Bythopirellula goksoeyrii: one gene and its partners. The protein of the gene in region 2 binds, or shares a complex with, the protein of the main gene of each other region. Links are inferred from orthologs where the notes say so. Each region holds a gene or a part of one and is shown on either strand. Other genes may lie near its edges.

The links. Proteins that work in one complex are often made in the same cells at the same time.
Region 1: Pr1d_RS05535 (region 2) and scpB share a complex: the UniProt entries of both Bacillus subtilis proteins name them as parts of the cohesin-like complex. The link is inferred for Bythopirellula goksoeyrii from one-to-one orthologs.
Region 3: the proteins of Pr1d_RS05535 (region 2) and smc are in contact, whole or in part, in a crystal structure (PDB 3ZGX), measured with the Bacillus subtilis proteins. The link is inferred for Bythopirellula goksoeyrii from one-to-one orthologs.

Annotation. Positions count from the first base shown.
Region 1 is NZ_CP042913.1:6,469,106-6,472,264, reverse strand. What follows is about bases 227-3,159. They hold scpB (SMC-Scp complex subunit ScpB), read left to right. Parts: upstream 227-1,313; coding sequence 1,314-2,006; downstream 2,007-3,159. Other genes in these bases: hemA (glutamyl-tRNA reductase), read right to left, coding at 2,638-3,159; Pr1d_RS25930 (hypothetical protein), read left to right, coding at 2,181-2,570; Pr1d_RS25650 (hypothetical protein), read left to right, coding at 667-1,281; Pr1d_RS25655 (cysteine desulfurase family protein), read right to left, coding at 227-446. Outside these bases: more of Pr1d_RS25655, read right to left, coding at 1-226. UniProt on the Bacillus subtilis protein: Participates in chromosomal partition during cell division. May act via the formation of a condensin-like complex containing Smc and ScpA that pull DNA away from mid-cell into both cell halves.
Region 2 is NZ_CP042913.1:1,378,795-1,381,875, reverse strand. Bases 168-2,918 are described here. They hold Pr1d_RS05535 (segregation and condensation protein A), read left to right. Parts: upstream 168-1,042; coding sequence 1,043-1,795; downstream 1,796-2,918. Other genes in these bases: Pr1d_RS05525 (carboxypeptidase-like regulatory domain-containing protein), read left to right, coding at 2,874-2,918; Pr1d_RS05530 (MBL fold metallo-hydrolase), read left to right, coding at 1,891-2,730; Pr1d_RS05540 (HIT family protein), read right to left, coding at 281-841; dgt (dGTP triphosphohydrolase), read right to left, coding at 168-291. Also shown: more of dgt, read right to left, coding at 1-167; more of Pr1d_RS05525, read left to right, coding at 2,919-3,081. UniProt on the Bacillus subtilis protein: Participates in chromosomal partition during cell division. May act via the formation of a condensin-like complex containing Smc and ScpB that pull DNA away from mid-cell into both cell halves.
Region 3 is NZ_CP042913.1:1,981,795-1,986,202, forward strand. Bases 227-4,408 are described here. They hold smc (chromosome segregation protein SMC), read left to right. Parts: upstream 227-605; coding sequence 606-4,208; downstream 4,209-4,408. Other genes in these bases: Pr1d_RS07905 (hypothetical protein), read right to left, coding at 227-385. In the rest of the region: more of Pr1d_RS07905, read right to left, coding at 1-226. UniProt on the Bacillus subtilis protein: Required for chromosome condensation and partitioning.

The DNA.
Region 1 (3,159 bases), 5.1 Mb from region 2 along the record:
GCACAGATAGCATCACGTAGCTGGTCGACCAGCACGACTCCATTGCCATCTGCCCCAATGCGAGTCACTCGCCACCCTTGCCGCTCCAGTTGCTCAATTGGCCCTAGTACTGCTGGATGCTCAATCGCCGAAGTAATCAAATGCCCCGGCGAGAGCCCGCCGAGTACCCCTAGTAGTGCCAAATTATTCGCTTCGGTACCCCCGCTCGTGAAAATCAGCCGATCCGCATCCATGCCCGAAGTCTTGCCCCCGAGCAACTCAGCAATCCGCTCCCTGGCATTCTCCAATGCTCGCCGTGCCTCCTGCCCCGCGCGGTGCTGGCTCGCAGGATTCGCCCCATAGCGCAGTGACGCTTCGTGAATCGCGTCCGCTACCTCCGGCAGCATCGGCGTGGTGGCGTTATTATCGAGATAAATCGATTCGCTCATTCCTGCAATATACGACATCTTGCCTTGCCTGGAACGGAGTTCGTAGGGCAGTACAAGCGATAGCGCGGTTCCGGCCTCCTACTGAGAGGTTGCCTGTGGCCTTACGGCACTTGCTAGCAGTAGCCCATATTCTGCCATTGCCGCCAGTTTTCCCTAGGGACTACGATTGCCGACCCAGGATCGCCGAATGGATACGCGCGTTCTCCTGTTCTCGGTTTGCACTTAAGGATGAGTTGCCATGACGGTTTTTTTTCGTGCCAGCGTGATGCTCTTAACATTGGTAGGTCTACCAGCCGCCTGGATCTATTACGGCCCGCTCCCCACCGGCGCCCAGAAAGTGGTCAATCGCTTCGTTGATGTCGCTCGGGATGCCTTGGGCTGGCAGCAACCAATTCAAGCCAAACAGGCTTGGGACCAAGCCAAAGTGGCACCCCGCTTTAGCGAAGCGCCAGTTCGAGATCAAGGCGACGAAGCCGTCCGATTTCAGTACGACGCACCGAAAACCGAATCTACTATCCCCGCCTCCTCTCCGATCTCCTTGGTTTCAGCAACGCTTCCATCACCGGAGGCCAAAGTGTCTGCGTCCGACGATCTCGCGAGCCAGCTAGAACCCCATTTCTCCCTCCTTCGCAAACTGGGTGCAGCCGATTATTCCCTGGCCCATTGGGGCACCGAGGGAAATCTCTATCGGTTTCATTGTTCGATTCCCTTCGGTAATGAGGGCCTCATGTCTCGCGAATTTGATGCTATCGATGCCGATCCGGTTGCGGCAGTTCGGCAAATCGTCGGAGAAGTGACTTCCTGGCAAAATATCAAGCTCGACGCCGGCCACTCTTCCACGCAGTGGCGCTGAGTTTGCCCCATGGTCTTAGGAGATCGATTGCCATGAGAACCCGTTCAGGTCCCTTGGGATGGTTGCTAGGCAGCACGGCGACGCGGTATCAAACGGTTCTCACGGGCAGCGAGTACCCTCCGACACCGATTTTCCGGCTTTCGCAGGTTTCCAGGGAAGCCGGGAACACCAGTGACCCGAGTTCCCTAGACGACGATCAAGCCAAGATAGCTCGACTCGAAGCCGTCCTTTTTATCTCTCGCGAGCCGCTTTCGACAAGAAAACTGGCGAAGCTAGCCAGACTTGCCGATGGAACGGAGGCGCGTACGCTGCTCAAGTCTTTGGCCAAAAAGTACGATGAGCGTACGAGTGCCATCCAAGTGGTCGAGGTCGCGGGAGGGGTTCAGCTACTCACACGACCAGCCGTGGCGGATTGGCTGCGGCGTTTGCACGGAGAAGGCGAGGAAATGCGGCTTTCTCCTCCGGCATTAGAGACCTTGGCGGTTGTGGCCTATCGACAGCCGGTCGTCCGAGCGGAAGTCGAGGCCATTCGGGGAGTCCAATGCGGAGAAATCCTGAAAGTATTGATGGAACGCGATTTATTGCGTATTGTCGGGCGTTCCGAAGACTTGGGACGACCTTTCCTGTATGGCACAACCAAGAATTTCTTGCGAGTTTTTGGGCTTCGCCGCTTGGAACAACTCCCTGCGATCGATCAAATACAGGGCGTGGGGGTCGCAGGATAATCTTGCAGAAATTGCCTCCACCCGCCATAACGTCCAATTCTGGGTTTTCGTTCATTTTTTGTTGACCTATTGTGGTTGGCATGACTACACTTGGACCCGATTCATTTTACGTAACAAATTAAAAGCAAAGCATTTCAAATCTTCAGAATCATGAGAAGTTGAAGGAGCAAAATCGTGCAGCTTATTGATTCCTCAAAATCGACTGCGTTCGCCGAGACAGCGAGTGTCTCAGATCTATTCGGTGAGGACCGCTTTGGTCTCTTGGATCGTTACTTGAACCCGATGTTTAATTTTGACGACGACGAATACGAAGACGAAGATGTCGACGACGAGGATGCCGACGAAGAAGAATACGAGTACGAATACGAGTACGAAGAGGACGACGAGGAAGAGGATCCCGATGCAGAGGAAGAAGTCGAAGAAGAGTACGACGAAGATGAGTGGGAAGAGGTCGACGAAGATGTAGACGCCGACGTCGATGAGGAAGATGAAGAATACGAAGACGATGACCTCGAAGCCGACGAGGAATTCGAATATGAGTACGAGGACGAAGAAGACGAGTAGCGGCTGCTAGCCGTGCTGCAACGCGGCACACGGCGTCTCTGGTTCTGCCATGGGGACGGCTAAAGATTCAGTCTTCCAACTTGAACAATCGTCGCAGCGCATCCAGTAGCCCATGATGGGTGCCATTGCGTGATGCATCGCGGAGTGATTCTAACGGGGGATGCAGTAGCTTATTGACCAGCCGGTCCGCAAACTGACGAATTTCCTCACGCGATTGATCGTCCAATTCAGGCAACTTGTGGAACAGACGTTCGAGTTCCGCTTCTTTAGGACGATGTAGACCTTCCCTTAATCCGGTGATTACTGGGGCAGTCGCACGCAGGTGGGCATCGGCTACAAACCGTGCAGTTTCCTCGCGGACAATTTCCTCGGCAGCAGGAAGTTCTGCCGCCCGCGCTGCCCGATTGCGGTCACACGCTTGTTGAAGATCGTCAATGCAGTACAGATAGACCCCTAGTTCACGGCTGATTGCGGGATCGAAATCGCGTGGCACTGCTAGATCGAGGATTACCAATGGCCGTTGCTGTCGACGAGGAGCAATCCGCTCCTTGAATTGAGCAGCGCTAACGATGGGCTCGGAGGCGCTAGT
Region 2 (3,081 bases):
AGCAAGTGCCTCGATCAAGTCTTCGTTGAGCCGCAACACGCGACCGATGGTGCGTGCAATCGACGCGACTTCCAGCGTGTGGGTAAGTCGCGAGCGGTGGTAGTCGCCCAATTCGCCGGTGAAGACTTGTGTCTTATGGGCTAACCGACGGAATGCGCTCGAATGCACGATGCGATCTCGGTCCCGCTGGAAGGGACTGCGATACGGGTGCGCCTGCTCCGGGTGCGCCCGCCCTGCGGAGTTTTCGCTGTGCATTGCGTAGGGTGCCAACAGAGCAGCTTCACGATTCATCGTTGGCCTCACTTGCCCCGCTCAAGACTTCCCATACCGCTTCGAGGGACTGCGGTATCACACGCGTGCCTGCTACTGTGGACATGAAATTGTTGTCGCCCGACCAGCGAGGTACGAGATGCCAATGCAAATGGCCAGGAACCCCCGCCCCCGCCACCCGGCCCAGATTGAGCCCCACATTGAATCCTTCAGCAGAGAGTTGTGTGCTAAGTATCTTGGTGAACGTAGAGAGGGCATCCATTGCAGCCAGATGTTCTTCGGACGTGAGGGAGTGCAACTGACCTACATGCCGCAAGGGAGCAACCAGCAAGTGGCCATTGGTGTACGGGTAGCGATTCAGCATCGTCAGAATACCCGTACCTCGCGTAACGACCAGATTCTTCCGATCAGCCGCTACTTGGTCGGCGTACGTTGCCGCCGCCCGACAGAGAAAGCAAGTCTCCTCCGAACTTGGCTGCCACTGTTGAGGAGCCAGCTGCGGCTCTTGGGTAGCATCGCTGCCGGCCACATAGCCTATTCTCCAAGGTGCCCAGATTCGCTGCTCGTCCATTTTGTTGTCGCTTAGTACTTCATTCAGCCGCATCGCGCTAGCGACCGGTTTGTTTAAAACACGTTTCTTTCGAGGAATTTAGGCCCTCACACTGCTGGCAGCAAGACCGGCTCAACAAACCTAGCCAACGTGGACTGGTGCCCCATGGCAGGAATCGCCATAATCCCGGCCCTCTCCACCTCTGACCATTATAGGCATTTCATGCGATTTCGCGTTCAGCTCGACTTGTTTGCTGGTCCGATGGACCTCTTGTGGTATCTCGTGCGCAAGCAAGAACTGGACATCATGGACATTCCAATTGCCCGGGTCACCGAGCAGTATCTGGAAATGATAACCGTGCTGGAGCAGATCGACGTCAATGCGGTTGGCGATTTCCTGGAGTTGGCGACCCGGCTCATGGAAATCAAATCGCGGATGATCTTGCCCCGGCACGAGGAGGAAGAAAAGGAGGAAAGCGAAGTCGAAGATCCCCGGCAAGACATCGTGCAACGTCTGCTGGAGTACAAGAAGTACAAGGATGCCGCCAGTATGCTGGCCGAGCGCGGCCAACTCTGGCAGCGGCGGTTTGCCCGACGCGCGAACGACTTGTCCACAGGTGGAGTCGATCCAGCAGAGCAGCCAATTCACGAAGTCGAGATGTGGGACCTCGTCAGTGCTTTCGCCCGAGTGGTACGAGACAACGCGGTCACAAAGCCTTCAGCGATTCGGTATGACGACACCCCGATCGAAGTCTACATGGACCGCATTCGAGAACGATTGACGATCGAGCCGAACATCGCCTTCACAAGTCTCTTCCACGCCGACATGATCCGCTCGCAATTGATCGGCATCTTTCTGGCTGTGTTGGAGCTTATTCGTCATCACAACATCCAGGTCGCACAACAAGATCTGTTCAGCGAAATCTGGATATCTGCTAAAGCGGGCGATACGGAAGTGACTCAGGCGGCAGCGTAGGGCACTGCCATGCCCGATTTGCTGCCACCTTTCCCGAATCAACTTGCCCGTTTAACATGGGGGATTCTGAACCGTATCCTGCAACGAATCCCTCCATGATCGAAAACGCCCCCGTACAAACACTTGTCCACGACGGACTCACGATCGAGGGCTATTCTCGTGCCGCCGTGCAGACCTATTGGCGAGTTCCGGAACTGAAGATCGGCTTCGACCTGGGTGCCCAGCCGTGGTCGTTTATGGGGACTGAGACTTGGTTTGTATCGCATGGGCATCTGGACCACATCGCGGCGTTGCCAGTGTATGTGGCTCGGCGACGCATGATGAAGATGGAGCCGCCACGCATTTACATGCCGCCCGAAACCATTGATCCGATGCAACGGATCATGCGGCAGTACACTCGGCTTGATCGGGGGCGGATGCCTTGCGAATTGCTTCCTGCTCAGCCCGGAGATGAAATCGAGCTCAGTCGCGAGTTGGTTGTGACCGTCTCGGCCACAAAGCACACGGTCCCTTCGCTAGGCTATCTCGTGTGGGACCGGCGGCACAAACTCAAAGCTGAATACCAGGGAATGGCCGGTGAACAAATCCGCGATATTCGACTTAGCGGTCAAGAAGTCACCGAAGAACAGCGTCGGCCGCTGGTTGGATATCTGGGTGACACGACCCCACAAGGCCTCGACAATTGCCCGGCGATGTACGACGCCAAAATCCTGATCTGCGAGATGACCTTCGTTTCGCCTGAGCATCGCAAAGAACGGATTCACAAGTTCGGCCACATGCATTTGGACGATTTTGTCGAGCGGCGAGAGCGTTTCCAGAACGAACTGATTATTGCTTCCCACTTGAGTACACGATATCACAGCAACGCAGTTCATCGTCACGTGGAACGTGCCCTGCCCGACATGCTCGATGGTCGGTTGAAGCTGTGGCTGTGAGCCTTTGTTGCTGATTGAGCAGCTATCTTGGATCATCTACAATAGTTGTAGGCTCGCGAGGACCTTGTGAGATACCTTTTTCAGTGTTTGTCAGTCTAGCTATCAAATGTTTGCTCCTCAGTTTCTGGGGGATTTCTTGCGCCATGAATCGAGCTCATGGCGCAGGCGAAGTCCGGTCAATGGAGATCATCGTTCTCGATAAAGTTGGCAAGTCATTGCCAGATGCCAAGGTTCTGGTAGCCATGACGGGCGCAGAAGTTCCCTTGAAACTCGACTCTCAGGGGAAAGGCATATTGGAGCTTCCGGAAGGAGCAGATATATCCCTGCACCTAACAGTCCATGCTGCACATT
Region 3 (4,408 bases), 600 kb from region 2 along the record:
CAGCAGGGGACCTGCCCAAGCCTTCGATATCTTGCTTCAGTCGAGGAACTCGCTCTTCCAAGATTCTTTCTTGATCTTGTTCAGAGAGTCTTAGATCGAATCGGCTCGTGGGTAAAATCGTTCCCTCACCAAAGGCATACTCAAAAGTGTTCTCTTCTGTGGCAAATCCCCACACGCGTCGCTTGAGCACGGAAGAATAGAAATAGTAGGCATACCCGGGCTTGATCTCACTCGGCGGAACCAGAACAAGCCCTGTGTTGTCGTCTCTGGGGGTGAGGCGGTATACATTTTGGTGGTCGTCTGCAGGAATTGATTCCTGGGCGGCCACTGTCGGGCACCAAACAGTGGCAAGTAGCAGGGCAATCATGTTGGAATACAATCGCATGAATTCGGCCTCATTGAGTTCTTTATAATATGGTTGGCGGAGAATTCGCCTATCCCAGTATACCTCGCATAATGCCGCAAATAGCGCATTTTCAACGGTTTTTTGCTGCTAGCAGGTCCATAAATGCAGTGGGTTCTGCCCTCCAGGGGAGTGCGGCATTCTGTTACACTTCGTCGCTATTTTCTTTCGCAGATTCCCCAGTCATTCCTTTTACATCACCATGCTTAAAGCCTTAGAACTCAACGGCTTCAAGAGCTTTGCCGACCGTACGCGGCTGGAATTTCCCAGCGGCATCACGGCGGTGGTGGGGCCCAATGGTTCGGGGAAATCAAACGTTGTCGACGCAATCAAGTGGGTGCTAGGGAGTCAGAGTGCCAAAGCGTTGCGTGGCTCGGAGATGACGGATGTCATTTTTAGTGGCTCGCGGAGTCGTAAGCAGGCGAATGCCGCTGAAGTAACGCTTACCTTTGATAACTCAGCTCGCATTCTGGATGTCGACGAAGAAGAAGTGCATGTCACACGACGCGTTCTGCGTAGTGGCGAAGCGGAATACCTCTTGAATCGTGAAGTCTGCCGCCTGCGCGATATCCGCGAAATCTTCGCGGGTATCGGTGTTACGACGGGTGCCTACAGTATCATCGAGCAAGGCAAGGTTGATGCCCTCTTGCAGTCTTCTGCGAAAGAGCGGCGATTGATTTTCGAAGAAGCAGCCGGGGTAAGCCGCTTCAAGCTCAAGCGGCAAGAAGCGACCCGTCGACTGGAGCGAATCGAACAAAACCTGCTGCGACTTTCTGACATCGTCGAAGAACTCGAATCACGCTTGCGGAGCGTAAGAAGCCAAGCGGGGAGGGCACGCAAATACAAAGAGTTCTCTGACCGCCTTCGTGAGTTGCGAACTCAAGTTGGTTTGGCCGACTGGCGAAAACTGTCAGAAAACCTTGAAATTGCTCAGCGAGAAGCGGAGTCCCTGCGTGCCGAAGTGGATGAAGTCCGAAAGGCAGTTGCAATTCACGACGAAGAATTACAGTCTGTGGAAAAAGCGACCGACAACCTGCAGGCTCAATCCCACGAGGCCACTTCCCAGGCAACTTCGGTAAGAGAACGAATTGCCCAGAATGAATCCTTGCGTCGTAGCCAACTCGCCCGAGGGGATGAACTTGTTGAGGAGACTCAGCGGCTTGAGAAACAGTTGCTCTCGATGAGCACCCGTGCCGGCAGTGCTCAGCAATTGGTCGCTGAAACAAGTGCCCAGCTGCAGCAGTCCGAAACACGATACAGTGAACTCGAAGGCCAGGCAAAAGAACGGCAGGCGGAACTGAATCTTGCCCAGGAGGCATTGGCTCAATGTCGTAGTGACCTAGCTGCTTGTCGAAGCAAGACAACGGAGGCCTTTCGTGAAGCCACCCAGCTTGAACACCGCATTCATGTCTTAGAATCTCAGCATACCGAGGCGGTTGCAACGGGAGATCGAAATCGCGTTGAAGCCGACGAAGCCAGAGAAGCAAAGGCAGAGTCGAGTGGCCATTTTGCCATCGCCAACGATCTGCTGCGCCAACAGGAGGGAATTGCTCAACAAACCCAGCAAGAACTTCTTGCTACCCAGGAGAAACTTCGTGAACACCGTAGCCAGTTGGCTAAATCACAGGCAGCCCTTGCAGATCTCAAGGGTCGGCTTAGCGGTGCCAAAGAACGCTCCCTCGTGCTTGAGGAGTTGGAGCGGCAACTGGACGGTTTGAGTGCCGGAACCAAAGAAGTGTTGCGCTTGGCCAAGGCAGAGCCAGACGGACCCTTTGGCAAGGTGCGAGGTGTAGTTGCCGATCTATTGCATGTTGATGCCGATACGGCGTCGATCGTCGAAATTGCCTTAGGAGAACGTGCGAACTGCTTGGTGATCGAGCAAGTCGATTCCCGCATGGTGGAAATGGCTGAGGCGGATTGGCTCGGTCGCACGAGTTTCTTGCGACTCGATGTGCCGTCGCCCGCTAGCGCCGTTGATCGAATTGATCTCTCTGATGAGCCCGGAATAATTGGCCGTGCTGACCAATTCGTCGAAATCGCTCCGGACCTGGCTCCACTTACTCGAAGGCTGCTAGCTCGGCACTGGTTCGTAGACTCACTCAAGACGGCTTTTAGCTTGTCCAAAGGAATCGGGCGAGGGCTAAACTTCGTCACTGCTGTGGGGGAAGTGCTCTCCGCAGATGGCACGCTAACGGTTGGACCTCGTCAAGCCTCGATGGGACTCTTGTCCCGCCGTAGTGAGCTACGCGCCCTTGTGGACGAAATCCGGGACATGCAGCACAAAATTCTCTCCCAGCAGGAACACTGTTCGGATTTGGAATCCGCCGTCCAGTCCGATGAACAGAACCTTGCGAAATTGAGTGCCCAGCAAGAGAAGGCAACTCGTGCGGTCAACGAGTCCATGATGAAGGTCGCATCGGCGCGTGACCGTCTTGACAGGGCGAATGAGACGCTTGCCGAAGCAGAAGCTCAGCTCAAAGCTGCCGATGAGAAGGCGACCGCAGCAGCCAATGAAATGGCCGATGTGAAGAGCCAACTCGCCAATCGGCATGTGAGTCAAGAACAACTCCAGCACCAACTTAATTTATACACGGAGCAAGCCACTCGACTGGAACAGCAGGTCACGGGTCTCCAACCGAGCCTCACGGACATCCGCGTTGCCTTGGCCCGTAGCGAACAACGCCGCGATGGTCTCCGCCATCAGATGGAACAGCTTCGCCGGGACCACGAGGAGCATGACCAAGCCTTGGCGGAAACTAGGCAACGAGCGGTCGTCTGCCGCACGCAACAAGAATCGCTCAGGCAGTCGGTCCTCGACCTTACCAGCGAGTTGGCAGAGCTCTATGGTAAGAAAGACCGCCTTACCAATGAACTCCTCGAATGGAACAGCCGCCTCGAGCAACTTCGCAAGGAGCGGTCTACCTCAAGCCGCAATGCCGAATCGCTTCGCTCACAACTATTGGAAAAGCAATCTCGTCTTCAGCAATTCGATCACCGGCACCAGCAAGGAGATGGCCAGCGAAAAGAAATTGCAGAACGACTGGCTGAGGACTACGGCCTCGATATTGCCATGCTGGCAGTCACCGAGCCCCCCGTGGAAATCTCGGATCGTGCTGCAGTCGAAGCGGAGATTCGCACCTTGCGTGAACAGCTCTCGGGCGTTGGTCCAGTCAATCTTGAGGCACTCAGCGAGCTAGAGGCCATTGAGGAACGCCACGCCTCTTTGGCGAAACAATACCAGGACCTTCGTTTGGCCAAAACTCGGCTGGAGCAGTTGGTTCTCAACATCAATGCGGAAAGCCGCGACATTTTTGTGCAGACCTTGGAACTGGTGCGGGGACACTTCCAAGAACTCTATCGAAGTCTGTTTGGTGGAGGCGAAGCGGACATTATCATCGAAGAGAGTGAGACTGAAGACGTACTCGAATGCGGCATCGAGATCGTCGCTCGTCCCCCTGGAAAACAACCACGTAGCATGTCGCTCTTATCAGGTGGTGAACGGACCATGACCTGCGTGGCTCTCCTGCTAGCAATTTTCCGCAGTCGCCCAACTCCCTTCTGTGTGCTCGATGAAGTGGATGCAGCACTTGATGAAGCAAACATCGACCGCTTCGTGGATGTATTGCGTGAATTCATGTCGTCCACCCAATTCATCGTCATTACCCACAGCAAACGCACCATGTCCTGCTCCGACACCCTCTACGGCATTACCATGCAGGAATCAGGCATCTCGAAACACGTTTCCGTGAGATTCGAGGATGTCAGTGCTGATGGGCAGATTCGCCAATCGGGGCAAGCGGCTTGATCGGGCAGCTATCTGCCTGTAGGCCGGAACGAGCGGTAGCGCTGTTCCGGCATTGCCAATGAATCGACGCGACATCGCGTATTCCTACTTCATGCCGGAACTGCGCACGGCTTGTTCCGGCCTACTGAATGTCGCCGCAGGGCCAGTACCCATCCCGTGGGGTGGCCTTTTCAGGCACGATCAAGAGAATCCTCATCTTG